Regions from separate parts of the Lacrimispora sp. YZC11 genome, predicted to be linked through region 1. Evidence: riboswitches for the same ligand, from Rfam matches in the RefSeq annotation. Region 1 holds a riboswitch; the other holds the start of a gene.
The links. Region 1 has a riboswitch for glycine ahead of AC27IJ_RS23540 (alanine/glycine:cation symporter family protein). Riboswitches for the same ligand answer to the same signal wherever they lie in the genome.
Positions count from the first base shown of each region.

Region 2: it holds a riboswitch for glycine, as region 1 does, so the genes downstream of both, gcvT (glycine cleavage system aminomethyltransferase GcvT) here and AC27IJ_RS23540 (alanine/glycine:cation symporter family protein) in region 1, are expected to answer to the same signal.

Region 1 covers NZ_BAAJYQ010000020.1:437,204-440,624, reverse strand. The annotation lists gene AC27IJ_RS23545 (MurR/RpiR family transcriptional regulator) at 156-914, shown strand; glycine riboswitch at 1,121-1,213, shown strand; gene AC27IJ_RS23540 (alanine/glycine:cation symporter family protein) at 1,320-2,705, shown strand; gene AC27IJ_RS23535 (DUF5107 domain-containing protein) at 2,752-3,421, opposite strand, start outside.
Region 2 covers NZ_BAAJYQ010000006.1:285,359-288,779, reverse strand. The annotation lists gene AC27IJ_RS07580 (NADP-dependent glyceraldehyde-3-phosphate dehydrogenase) at 1-1,129, shown strand, start outside; glycine riboswitch at 1,550-1,631, shown strand; glycine riboswitch at 1,632-1,697, shown strand; gene gcvT (glycine cleavage system aminomethyltransferase GcvT) at 1,796-2,878, shown strand; gene gcvH (glycine cleavage system protein GcvH) at 2,957-3,340, shown strand; gene gcvPA (aminomethyl-transferring glycine dehydrogenase subunit GcvPA) at 3,354-3,421, shown strand, end outside.

The sequences.
Region 1 (3,421 bases):
GCTCTTTATTCTGTTTTTCACATTATACATTAATCTTCTCATTATTTCAATAATTTTCTCATTTATTTTGGGAAATTTACCACTTTTGTTTTTATATTAGTTATGTTATAATTTTTACAATCAAAAATACTTGTTATAATTTATGGAGAAATTATATGAATCCTATGGAATTGATCAATCTGCATGAATCAGAATTTACGAAATCAGATGAGAAAATAAAAATATTTGTCATTAATAATCCGGATTATATTTCAGCCTACCCTATTATTAATGTTGCCGCAAAAGCAGGTGTTTCGAAATCTGCCTTGCTGCGTTTTTGTCAGAAACTGGGCTACGACGGATATTCTGAATTTAAATACGAGGTTTCCAAGTATCTCCAGTCCGGTAGATTTAAAAATCCAACAGTTGTTAAATCCAATATGGATATCATAGAAAATTATTTAAGCTGCATACAAAAACTTCCGGACTATATAAGTGAAGACAGCCTTATTTCTCTCGGTAAATATATTCTGGGTTCTTCCCATATACGAATATTCGGTCTCCATGAAAGCGGTCTTTCTGCCACGTATTTTTCCTATCGTCTTGCATCATTGGGAATTGATTCTGAAGCAATAATCCATGGAGGTATCTTTAGTGAAAAAGCCTCTTTTTCTGTTGCTTCTGACTTCCATATTTTTATATCGGTATCGGGTACTACTGATTGTATCACTGCAGCCGCAAAAACTTCTTTTGACCGCTGTACTCCCTGTGCAATTATCACACAAAACAGCAAGGCTAAATATTCCAATAAATATGACTGCTTTATTTCTATCCCATCTTTAAATTTGGATAAAAATCAGTTGTTCCTGGATTCACAGGCTATTTTACTCATTACGATCGACCTGATTATTAATAAGTTATCAAAACTACTCTGACCTGTTTACTTACATTATAAATATCACCTCCCAAGCAGGTTATCTTGGTTCAGGCGGTTATAACTATATTTCCTATTCGGTTTCAAAATACGCGGCGAACATGGATAAAGTTCTTGCAAAATTTTAATCCATAATGTATAATGACACCATTCTTTAAATATTCGCCATATGAAATCTCCGGAATGCGCCCAGCGCAGACCGTGGATGGATGGCACTCTGGAGACATCTGCTACCACGCAGGGGCCGAAGGGGCAAGCGCTTAGGCGCGAAACTCTCAGGCAAAAGGACAGAGGCGATTGTTTCACTTTCTTTTTGGAATATCGCATGATCTCTGTTTTTTTGTGAGTGGGAGTATATCCCACTCTTTTTTTATCAAAAAATATGAAGGAAGGGAAGTAGAAAACAATGCAAACAGTTATTGAACTTTTCAACAAGCTGGACTCAGCAATTTGGGGGTTACCCATGATTGTACTTCTGTTTGGCACTCACCTCTTTTTGACCGTACGCACAGGCTTTATCCAGCGCAAAACCTTTACAGCCATTAAACTTTCCGTGACAAAAGACCCTGATTCACCAGGTGAGGTCAGCCAGTTTCAAGCGCTGACTACTGCCCTTGCCTCCACCATCGGCACTGGCAATATTGTGGGTGTTGGTACAGCCGTGTTCTTAGGCGGTCCGGGCGCAGTTCTCTGGTGCTGGCTGACCGGTGTATTCGGCATTGCCACCAAATATTCTGAGTCCCTGATTGCAGTTAAATATCGTGTACAGACAAAGGATGGACGAATGCAGGGAGGTGCCATGTATGCACTGGAGCGTGCACTGGGCTTAAAGTGGCTGGGCATACTCTTTGCCCTGTTCGCACTGTTTGCTTCCTTTGGTATTGGAAGCGGAACTCAGATCAACGCTATTGCTGAGATTATTGAAAACAACGTACCGCTGCCGATCCCACGCATAGCGATCGGCCTTGTCTTCGGTGTGATTACCGCTGTGGTTATTATCGGGGGCATCAAGTCCATCGCAACGGTGTGCGAAAAGCTTGTACCATTTATGGCTGCTTTCTATGTGGCAGGCTGTCTGATCATTCTTAGTATCAACGCTGATTTCATCATTCCTGCGCTGAAGGCGATTATAACCCTGGCCTTTAGACCCGGTGCGGTCGCAGGCGGCTTGGTTGGCCGGGGCATTATGCTTGCTATGCAGTACGGCATTGCCCGCGGCTTGTTCTCCAATGAGTCCGGTATGGGTTCTGCACCGTTAGTAGCTTCGGCGGCACAGACACGCAATCCGGTACGCCAAGCGCTGGTTTCCTCAACCGGCACCTTCTGGGATACGGTTGTTGTCTGCCTTATGACCGGTCTGGTTCTTGTTTCAACTATCATGAAGAACCCGGACATCAACATGGATATGATTCAAAACGGCGGTCAGATGACCACTGCCGCTTTCCGTCAGATTCCTGTTCTTGGCCCGGTGATTTTAGTCGTGGGCATCATTACCTTTGCTTATTCCACCATTCTTGGCTGGTCCTATTACGGAGAACGCTGCTGCGAGTACTTATTTGGCGCCAAGGGAATGCTGCCCTATAAAATCATCTTCGTGTCAATCGTAGTTGTCGGCCCTGTGCTGTCTCTGGATCTGGTGTGGACGATTTCAGACATCCTAAACGCACTGATGGCGATTCCCAATCTTGTGGCCGTGCTGCTTTTATCTGGCGTTGTGGCTAAGGATACAAAGTACTATCTGAACCACTTAGACGAAAGGGACGAAACGCCGATTCCGGTGGTGGATAAGTAATAAATGGCAAGTGCCTCATTTTTTGAGGCACTTGCCATTTATTGAGCTAAAAGGATTTAAAGCAGAATACATGGGGCATTTTTTCTTGCCCCTCCGGGTAGAGTTTCCGGTAAATCTCCTCCCACACAGTTCCTATTGCATCCTCGCCCTCCCGTATATCTTCAACGATCAAACCGCCATCCTTCATTAACAGCTCATACGCTTGAGCAAATTTTCCAAGCTCCTTCAAGGCAATGATGTAATAAAACCTTATTCTTCCTTCCCCTGCAATTTGATCTGGAAGGCCTGAGTACAATTCTTCCATTTCACGGTATGCGCCGCAATCATTTAATAGCTTTAATACTCCTTTTGTATAAGACAGGCTATTACGGCATAGTTTAATGCCTTCTAATGCAGAAGATACGGCACTCTGCTTATCCTCCTCAAACCTGTAAACCGCAGCTAACCCCAGCTTAGCCCAAGGATTTTCGGAGCAGTTATAGGAATTTAAGAAACTTTTCTTTGCTTTTGAAAAATCCTTGTAATAAAAGGCATGGAAGCCAAGATGCAGCCAGGCATACCAATTACCGGAATCCTTTTCGTTAACGTAATCACTTAATCTTTGGCAAAGATAATCGTCCAGGAAATAATCTTCCGGTGCCTCCATTGGGTCAGGAGAAGAAAGCCTTCCCTGCTCTAAAAAGTCTTCCCATACTTTTTGCCTGGTATCAGGACTG
Region 2 (3,421 bases), on a different contig from region 1:
GAAGAGAACCGCAGATTTCCTCCGTTTTACTGCAGATGCAGGAAAAAGTCTGGAAGGAATAGCAGTAAGCGGTGAAAATTTCCCAGGTGGCTCCCGCAATAAGATATCCTATGTAAAAAGAATTCCTCTTGGTACCGTATTAGCCATATCACCTTTTAATTACCCAATTAATTTATCAGCTTCCAAGATAGCACCGGCGTTGATCGGGGGCAACACGGTTATATTAAAACCGGCGACACAGGGAGCTATCAGCGCTCTTCACCTTGTAAACGCATTACAGGATGCCGGATTGCCGGAAGGAGTGCTGCAAACCGTTACCGGTAAAGGCAGTGAGATTGGTGATTATATTGTAACGCATGAAAGCATTGACTTTATTAATTTTACAGGCAGTACGGAGGTTGGCAGGCATTTATCCAAGATTTCCTGTATGACCCCTTTATTACTGGAACTTGGCGGTAAGGATGCGGCCCTTGTACTGGAAGATGCTGATCTGGAATACGCGGCAAAAAATATTGTAGAGGGTGCATTTTCTTATTCCGGACAGCGTTGCACGGCTGTGAAGCGTATTATTACTACTGATAAAGTAGCAGACCAGCTGGTAGACAAACTGAAAACGGGAATTGAAAAATTATCTGTGGGAGATCCCCGGGATAGTGTAGTAGTCACTCCTTTGATTGATCAGAAAGCTGCTGATTTTGCCGAATTCTTAATTCAGGATGCCATTGAAAAGGGTGCAGAACTTATTGTCGGAAATAAGAGAGAAGGTAATTTAGTCTATCCTACTTTGCTGGATAAAGTAACCGTGGATATGGAGATTGCATGGAAAGAACCGTTTTCACCAATTCTTCCTATTATCCGGGTGAAAAATATGGATGAAGCGGTAGAGATAGCTAACCGCTCAGAATATGGCTTACAGTCTTCCGTATTTACCAATGATATTAACAAGGCTTTTCGAATTGCTGAAAAATTAGAAGTTGGAACCGTACAGATTAATAACAAAACGGAAAGAGGCCCGGACCATTTTCCGTTTTTGGGAGTAAAAGCCTCCGGTATGGGTACCCAGGGTGTAAAGTACTCCATAGAAGCAATGACAAGACCAAAAGCTATCACCATAAATTTGATAGAATAAAAGGAATCTCAAACAAAAACTGCCATGCAAACCCATGATTACGTATGCTTCATCCATTGATTTTAATTATTAAACGATAAAATGCCCGTGGAAATGGGAAATGCAGCCTGCTTTTCCCTTAAAACAATATTAGAATCACACATTATACATTCAATTTTAGCTTTATATATATATTTAAAAGTTAGTTTCGAAATGATACCGCTTATTTAATGCTTCATCTTGTTATTCTTATATAGAATCACCTAATTGCATTTGATTACAAAAAAAGTCATATAAATAGGAAACGGAAATGTTATGTTTGACACATCAGTCCTAATACACCTGGGGTTCTCTGCTCGTTGTCAGAATCATTTCAAAAGGTTGTGCAAAAAATCATTGACAGTGCAAAAATACTCTGATAATATCAATTATAAATAACGGATGATGAATACGAGAGAGAGCACAATCTGTGCCGCCGAAGGGGAATGCAGAAACTCTCAGGCAAAAGGATCGGATTCGGACGTAACTCTGGAGAACATTTATGTACCGAAGAAGTCAATCTTTCAGGTAAAAGGACAGAGGCAGACAGGAATATTTCATACGAATATTTCTTTCTGCCTTTTTTTGTGCATATAAACGGATGATGTTCCTATATTATCATATAAATTATCTAAGGAGGATTAAGACATGGAGCTAAAAACACCGCTTTATGAGATGCATCTGAAGTATCACGGCAAAATAGTCCCTTTTGCCGGGTATCTGCTTCCCATCCAATATGAAGAGGGGATCATAAAAGAGCATATGGCAGTAAGAACAAGGGCAGGGCTTTTTGATGTTTCCCATATGGGGGAAATAATCTGTAAGGGAAAAGACGCACTTGATAATCTGCACCGGCTGCTGACCAATGATTTCACTGATATGGAGGTCGGACAGGCAAGATACAGCCCCATGTGCAATGAGCACGGGGGAACGGTGGACGATCTGATTGTTTATAAGAAAAAAGAAGAGGAGTACTTTATCGTTGTTAATGCTTCCAATAAAGAAAAGGATTACCAATGGATGCTGGAACATAAATTAGGAGAAGTGGTGTTTGAAGACATTTCTGATAAAATCACGCAAATCGCCCTGCAGGGTCCCAGATCACAGGAAATACTTATGAAACTTACCACAGATATTCCTGAAAAATACTATCATGCAGTTTTTGATGGAAAAGTGGCCGGAATCACATGTATGGTATCCAGAACCGGTTATACAGGGGAAGATGGTTTTGAGCTTTATCTAGACAATGCACATGCTGAGACAATGTGGGAAACGCTCATGGAGGCAGGCAGGGAATATGGACTGATCCCCTGCGGGCTGGGGGCCAGAGACACTCTGAGGCTGGAGGCCGGCATGCCGCTGTACGGACATGAAATGAACGATGATATAAATCCAGTGGAAATCGGTCTTGGGTTTGCTGTTAAAATGCAGAAGGAGGATTTTATCGGTAAAAGCTATTTGCCGGATAAGGATTCCCTCATAAGAAAACGTGTAGGCTTAAGAGTAACAGGGCGGGGAATCATACGGGAACAGGAAGATGTACTTGTAAACGGGAAGAAAGCAGGCTTTACAACATCGGGAACCCATTGCCCCTATTTAGGTTACCCTGCAGCCATGGCTATTTTGGAAAAGGAATATACGAAAGCAGGTACAAAAGTATCGGTAATCGTCCGGGGAAGAGAAGTAGAAGCAGAAGTGGTAGCCCTGCCATTTTATAAAAAATCAAAATAAACCATTAAGGTAACACCCTTTGGGTGCATCTGCATGCCCGGATAACGTGGGCAATAACAAGGAAAAGGAGAAGGAAATATGAAGGTATTAGAAAATCTGGTTTACACAAAAACACATGAATGGGTGAGGTTTGAGGATGAAACAACCGCTTTGGTCGGACTTACGGATCACGCCCAGCAGTCATTGGGAGAGCTTGTTTTCGTCAATCTTCCGGAAGAAGGTGACGAGACGACAGCCGGTGAAGTTTTTGCCGATGTGGAATCCGTAAAAGCTGTTTCGGATGTATATTGCCCGGTAACCGGAGTTGTATCAGAAGTCAATGAAGAACTTCTGGACGCACCGGAAAAGATCAATGAGGCTCCTTATGAGGCCTGGTTTGTGAAGATAACTGATATTACGGATAAAGAAGAATTCTTAAGTCCTGAGGAATACGGAGAATTTGTAAAAAAAGAAATGGAATAAAGGAGATCTGCATATGGGTTCATTTGTACCGGCAACCGACCATGACAGAAAAGAAATGCTGTCAGCGATCGGAATTGAGAG